Rosistilla oblonga: one gene and its partner. The protein of the gene in region 1 interacts with the protein of each later gene in a pairwise test. Links are inferred from orthologs where the notes say so. Each region holds a gene or a part of one and is shown on either strand. Other genes may lie near its edges.

Region 1 (3,598 bases):
TGGTTAAGAAGACGATCAAGCCGGCTGCGGGGGGCGGATCCTTGGCGCTCGAAGGTGTGGGCGGCGACGACGGTTTGGAGACATCGGGGCCGCTGAAGTCGGCTCCGAAGCAGAAGAATCGTCCTCGCAACCCGCCGAAAAAGAAGTAGTCGGCGGCGTTACGTTGCGGTTAAGGGGCGGGATCTTCGCTCTCCCGCAGATGTGGGGGCTGCAAGGGGCAGATGTCCATTGCAGTCGCTGGAAAAAAAGCCCCAGGTTACCTAAACTGTTACCGGGCTCGTTTTGAACCGCGGCTGACCTGGCAAATGCGACACCATCTTGCCCAGCAGTGGGGTTTGCCATTAAGGTCGATAGAAACGATAACCTGCAACAAACACGACAACGGTCCGCGAGACCACCCCTAAGATAACAATATATTTCTCTTATATAGGATGCGTCCGGCATGGATAATTCTGAGACCGTGGCCATTCGGCAAGCGATGGAAGAATCGATGAACGACGGCGAATTGCGTAACGAAGTCTTGGCGGATGTCGACGCTGCGGAAACTGCGGAGTGGTTGGGGTCGCTGGATTACGTGCTGCAGAGCAAGGGACCAGAGCGAGCTCGGTTCCTGTTGGAAAAGCTACGCGAACGTGCGGCCCAAGAGGGCGTCGCGTTGGATTCGCAAACGATCACTCCCTACATCAACACGATCCCTGCCAAGGACCAGCCTCCGTTTCCGGGCAACCGCGAGCTGGAACGCCGGATCAAATCGATCGTTCGCTGGAACGCGATGGCGATGGTAGTGCGTGCCAACCGTCGTCCCGGTGGTGTCGGTGGTCACATCAGTACATTCGCATCGAGTGCGACGCTGTACGAAATCGCTTTCAACCACTTCTTCCACGGCCGCGGAGAAGACGGCTACGGTGGCGACTCGGTCTATTTCCAAGGCCATGCGTCGCCCGGTATGTACAGCCGCGCGTTCCTGGAAGGTCGGCTGACCGAAGAGAACCTCGAGAACTTCCGCCACGAACTCTCCCCCGGCGGCGGCCTTTCCAGCTATCCGCACCCTTGGTTGATGCCAAGCTTCTGGGAATACCCAACCGTCTCGATGGGGCTGGGCCCGATCATGGCGATCTATCAAGCTCGGTTCAACGAATACCTCCGCGATCGCGGAATCAAAGACACATCCGGCCAACGCGTTTGGGCCTTCTTGGGTGACGGCGAATGCGACGAACCCGAGACTCTCGGCGCGATCGGACTGGCTGGCCGCGAGAAACTGGACAACCTGATCTTCGTCGTCAACTGCAACCTGCAGCGGCTCGATGGTCCGGTCCGCGGCAACGGCAAGATCATCCAAGAACTGGAAAGCATCTTCCACGGTGCCGGCTGGAACGTGATCAAGGTCGTCTGGGGCGGCGAGTGGGATGAACTGCTGGCCAAAGACACCTCCGGCATGCTGGCTCAACGAATGAACGAGGTCGTCGACGGTCAGTACCAGAAGTACACCACGATGCCGGGCAGCTACATTCGCGAACACTTCTTCGGCAAGTACCCCGAGACGCGGAAGCTTGTCGAGAACATGAGCGACGAGAAGCTGGAGAAGATCCGTCGCGGCGGGCACGATCCGGAAAAGGTCTACGCTGCGTACGCGCAAGCGACTTCGTCGACCAACGGCAAACCGACCGTCATCCTGGCGAAAACCGTCAAGGGTTACGGACTGGGCGAAGCTGGCGAAGGTCGCAACATCGCTCACAACCAGAAGAAGATGAACGAAGAGGAGCTGCTGGAGTTCCGTACGCGGTTCGGGATTCCGATCAGCGACGCCGAAGTCGGTAGCGCTCCGTTCTACAAGCCGTCGGAAAACAGCGTCGAAATCAAGTACATGAAAGAGCGTCGGGCTGCTCTGGGAGGCTCGCTGCCAAGCCGTCCGACCGAACATCCGACGATGGAAGTTCCCACGCTGGAAGACTTCTCCAAGCTGATCAAGCGGCTCGGCGATGGCAAAAACTGCAGCACCACGTTTGCCGTCGTGCAGACCTTGATCGCGCTCTGCCGCGACAAGAAGATCGGCAAATACATGGTCCCGATCGTTCCCGATGAATCGCGAACCTTCGGCATGGAAGGGATGTTCAAGCAGTTCGGCATCTACGCCCACGCGGGCCAGTTGTACGAACCGATGGATTCCGAGATCGTCGCTTCGTACAAAGAAGCTCAAGACGGCCAGATCCTTGAAGAAGGGATCACCGAGTGCGGTTCGATGAGCAGCTTTAACGCGGCCGGTACCGCGTACAGCTGTCACGGCGTCAACATGATTCCGTTCTACATCTACTACAGCATGTTCGGTTTCCAACGGGTCGGCGATTCGATCTGGGCCGCGGCCGACATGCGAGCCAAAGGCTTCTTGGTCGGTGGTACCGCGGGCCGAACTTCGCTTAACGGCGAAGGTCTGCAGCACCAGGACGGTCACAGCCTGCTCAACGCGATCGCCTTCCCGACCGTGCGGTCTTATGACCCCGCGTTCGCCTACGAAGTGATCGTGATCATCCAGGAAGGTCTGAAGCGGATGTTCCAGGATGGCGAAGAATGCATCTACTACATCACCGCCGAAAACGATGCCTACGATCACCCTTCGATGCCCGAAGGTTGTGCCGAGGGAATCATCAAGGGGATGTACAAGTTCCGCAGCAACGAAGTCGAAGGAGCAAAGGCTCGCGTCCAGTTGTTCGGCAGCGGTGCCATCCTGAACTGTGCTCTCGACGCCCAAAAACTGTTGGCCGAGAAGTTCAACATCGCCAGCGACGTGTGGAGCGTTACCAGTTACACGCAACTCCGCCGCGACGCCGACGCGTGTCAGCGTTGGAACATGTTGCACCCGACCGAAACGCCGCGGAAGAGCTACGTCGAAGAAGTGCTCGAAGGCGTCGAGGGGCCGTTCATCTCGTCCAGCGATTACGTCAAAGCACTCGGCGAACAACTGACGCCATGGATTCCAGGCGACTACTATGTCCTGGGAACCGACGGCATGGGACGCAGCGAGACGCGTCCAGCGCTTCGTCGACACTTCGAAGTCGATGCTGAATCGATCGCGATCGCCGCGCTCAGCCGACTGTCTAAAGCGGGTGTTGTTACGCCTCAAGACGTCGCCGACGCGATCAAAGACCTCGATTACGACGCCGACAAAGTGAACCCTTATTTCGCTTAGGTTGCGTGGGGACCGCCCGCCGCAGGTGGCGGGCGGACCGATCGAACCATGTCGCGCGTGAACTTCTGACAATCACAAAACAACCACATCCTCATCGAACCTCCGATACACTCTATGGCTACCGAAGTAAAACTTCCTGAACTCGGCGATGGCATCGAATCAGGCGACGTACTGGAGATCTTTGTATCCGTCGGCGACGTTATCACGGCTGGGCAAGACGTCGTTGAAATGGAAACCGACAAGGCGACCGTTCCCGTCTCCAGCAACGCGGCCGGGACCGTCACCAAGATCCTTGTCGCCGAAGGTGACACCGTCGCCGTTGGCGGAGTGATCCTGGAGATCGAAGCCGCTGCCGCTGCGGAAACGCCCGCCGCGAGCACTCCAGCGGAACCGGCAGCCGAAGCGCCCGCGAAG
Region 2 (3,306 bases), 5.2 Mb from region 1 along the record:
CGAGCGTCGCGATCGCCAGTTCGCTGACCGATGCGTGAGGGTCGCAAGCGGCTCGCAACAACGGAATCGTCCAATCAGCCAACCGCGGACTCTCGTCGATGATCGACTGCAGCGTTTGACGGCGGATTGCTGGATCGGAATGCTCTAGATTCGACGGATCTTGGCGAGGTTGGTCTGTCATCGCTTGGGTACCCATGATTTTTGTCAGTCGCCCCCAATCCCTTATGCAACGGACGCGCAAGGGATTAGAATCGGAGGATCGCGGTTGGCCGCAATGCGTACCAAATTCAACGCATCGAGATCAACAGCGATGATTCCAACCCGAAACGTCATTGAGGCGAATTGCTATCAACGCAAAACACCTTGCTGACGCCTCGGGTTAGTTTCTCACCGGCTCCATCAGTTGGCACCAGAGGACTAACCTTGCGCTATGAATGCTGAACCCCATCGTCCCCAGGACGATCGCCCCTCGATCGCTCCCCCACCGCCGCCGGCAACCAGCGATTGCGACGACGCGACTTTGCTAGCCGCCCCAACGACAACCGCTGCCAAGCCAACCAAAGCGAAAGCGGCCAAAGCCGCCGCGGCGATCGATCCGGACAACGAAGAACTAACGACCGAACAGCGGTTGGATCTTTGCGAATCGATCATCGGCCACAGCTTCTCGGATCGCGAGCTGCTGTTGGAAGCGTTGACCCACGCGTCGGGCGCCTCGCACCGATTGAAGTCGAACGAGCGGATGGAGTTTCTGGGCGACGCGATCCTCGGCGCTGTCGTTTGCGATTGGCTGTACCACGAACGGACCGATCTCAACGAAGGCGAACTCACCAAGATCAAATCGAACGTCGTCAGCCGCCAGACCTGCTCCAAAGTTGCCAAGCGGCTGGGACTGGATCGATGTCTGTTGGTCGGCAAGGGAGTTCGCAAGAACCGCAGCTTCCCCAAATCTTTGACCTCCGATGTTTTCGAATCGATCGTCGCGGCGATCTATCTGGACGGCGGGTTCGACAAAGTCCGCGAACTGTTGCACCAATGGTTGGCGCAGGAGGTGGCCGAAGGGATCAACAGCCGCGGCGACGAGAACCATAAATCGAACCTGCAGCAAGTGGTGCAACGCGATTTCAGCACCACACCCTGCTATCGTTTGCTCGATTCGGTCGGCCCCGATCACAGCAAAAAGTTCCAGATCGCGGTGCTGGTCGATGGCCAGTTGCGAACGCCCGCATGGGGCCGAAGCAAGAAGGACGCCGAACAGCGAGCCGCCGCCAACGCGTTGGCGGAGATCTCTGGCAAGGAGCCCCCATATCAGGATGGTTTGCCCTAATGCGCAAGCAAGAACGCGCCGAGATCGTGCTCAAACGACTGAATGAACTTTATCCCGACCCGCCGATTCCGTTGGACCATCGCGATCCGTTCACGCTGCTGATCGCTGTCCTCTTGAGCGCCCAGTGCACCGACAAAATGGTCAATCGCGTCACGCCGGCGCTGTTCGATTTGGCTGACACACCCGAAGCGATGCGTCAGCAATCGGTCGATGCGATCCTCGAGATCATTCGCCCGCTGGGCTTGGCACCGAAAAAGGCGGCCGCGATCGCGGGGCTCAGTCAACAATTGGTCGACGAGTTCGACGGTCAGGTGCCAGCCGATTTCAAGGGACTCGAATCGCTGCCGGGCGTGGGACACAAGACTGCCAGCGTCGTGATGAGCCAAGCGTTTGGGCACCCCGCGTTTCCCGTCGACACCCACATTCATCGCCTGGCCCAACGCTGGGGACTGACCGACGGCAAAAACGTCCAACAGACCGAACGCGATCTGAAAGCGTTGTTCCCCGAATCGAGCTGGAATGCGCTGCATCTGCAGATCATCTACTACGGTCGCGAATATTGCACCGCCCGCGGATGCGACGGCACTCGCTGTGAACTCTGCACGACGCTCTACCCCAAACGCCGCAAGCCGGTCGAAACCAAAAAGGCTTAGCCCCGCGTGTCGATGCTTCGCAAATGTTACTTCTTTGCGACAACGTTTTGCGAGGCCGCGTTCGGATTCCCCGCAATGACCTGCTGCGCCTTCGATTCCAATGCTGCTGCATATTTTAACAGCGGGGCGTAATCGGAATCATTCAGGACCTCATCCAGTCGGATTCCATACTGACAGGTCCCCATTCCCAACGGCTTTCGATAGCGGCACGTTCCCCGCATCACCTTGCGATGTTTGGGATCGCCGATCATCAACACCAACTCCTGCAGATTCAGCGTATCGGATAACAACACCGACACACCAAAACAGGAGACATCGGCGGTGAAGCCGATCTGGATATCGGGGCCGCCATTTTCGTCGTCCCCCGTGCAGGGAATCAGAAACACCGGCAGCGTGCGGACCAGCCGCGATTCGGACCGATCCTTCAGCTCCGGCGGCTCTTCGCTGGATGCCAACGAGGCATAATCGAGCGTCTGGTTGATGAGCCGAGTCATCGCGCAACGCACTTCAATCTGCTTTCGATTCCCCAACCCAAACATGTTCTCTCTCGACTCGATACGTCCCGCCAACTCAAACACCTGGCAAAGCTAGGCTGCAAGTTCTGCGGGCGGTGTGGCAATCGATCGACAACGCCGGTTTCCCCTAGAAATGACAGCCGCAATGCGTCGGTTCTGTCGATTGTGATGGCCGACACCAATTCGGGGGCCCCGAACCGAGGGGGGAGTGCTCACCACACCCCCACCGCAACTTGGCTCGTCCTTCCCCCGATATCGACGAACCGTTCATTAAATGAATGCGGCAGCTGTGTGCGGATGCGGCCCACCCGTCGATCCGTTCAAGCACCACCAGACGTCAAGAGGCGGCGGAATCGGGGCCGATCGCAACCGGCGGTGTTGCGGCGGGATCGATTCCCGGCACGGGATCCAACAGCGGCGGATTCTCGGCGGGCCAGGTAAGCGCCGACGGGATCAGCATCACCAGCCACTGGATCGCAGCGCTGGCATCGCTGCTGAACCGCTGCATACCGTCCCAGCCGCCGACGGCGAAACTGGCGACTAAACCGATAGCGCACAGGTTGGCTGAAGGGAGAAAGATCAGCGAAAACCATCGCCCCGCCTGGTCGAAATCCGTCTGCGCCCCATGGGTTTCGGTCCACGTCGATCGGACGTGATAGGCCATCGAAAAACCGAGGAACAATCCCGTCCAGGGCAGCAGCGTTCCCAGCGGCATCAGGATCGCAAACAGCAACAGGATCAACGGGGCTGTCGGAAAAAAATAGGGAGCCAGCGCGATCAACCAATTCGAACCGCCAACCACTTCGACTCGCCC

What was found.
Region 2: the proteins of aceE (region 1) and nth interact in binary tests that used the Escherichia coli proteins (3 or more experiments, as listed by UniProt). The link is inferred for Rosistilla oblonga from one-to-one orthologs.

The regions. Positions count from the first base shown.
Region 1 is NZ_CP036292.1:5,338,923-5,342,520, reverse strand. Bases 109-3,384 are described here. They hold aceE (pyruvate dehydrogenase (acetyl-transferring), homodimeric type), read left to right. Parts: upstream 109-442; coding sequence 443-3,184; downstream 3,185-3,384. Other genes in these bases: CA51_RS18895 (2-oxo acid dehydrogenase subunit E2), read left to right, coding at 3,299-3,384; CA51_RS18905 (YidC/Oxa1 family insertase periplasmic-domain containing protein), read left to right, coding at 109-149. Also shown: more of CA51_RS18905, read left to right, coding at 1-108; more of CA51_RS18895, read left to right, coding at 3,385-3,598. UniProt on the Escherichia coli protein: Component of the pyruvate dehydrogenase (PDH) complex, that catalyzes the overall conversion of pyruvate to acetyl-CoA and CO(2).
Region 2 is NZ_CP036292.1:126,301-129,606, reverse strand. Bases 167-3,150 are described here. They hold nth (endonuclease III), read left to right. Parts: upstream 167-1,323; coding sequence 1,324-1,977; downstream 1,978-3,150. Other genes in these bases: CA51_RS00450 (M50 family metallopeptidase), read right to left, coding at 2,830-3,150; CA51_RS00455 (hypothetical protein), read right to left, coding at 2,004-2,471; rnc (ribonuclease III), read left to right, coding at 431-1,324; CA51_RS00470 (HEAT repeat domain-containing protein), read right to left, coding at 167-181. Outside these bases: more of CA51_RS00470, read right to left, coding at 1-166; more of CA51_RS00450, read right to left, coding at 3,151-3,306. UniProt on the Escherichia coli protein: DNA repair enzyme that has both DNA N-glycosylase activity and AP-lyase activity. The DNA N-glycosylase activity releases various damaged pyrimidines from DNA by cleaving the N-glycosidic bond, leaving an AP (apurinic/apyrimidinic) site.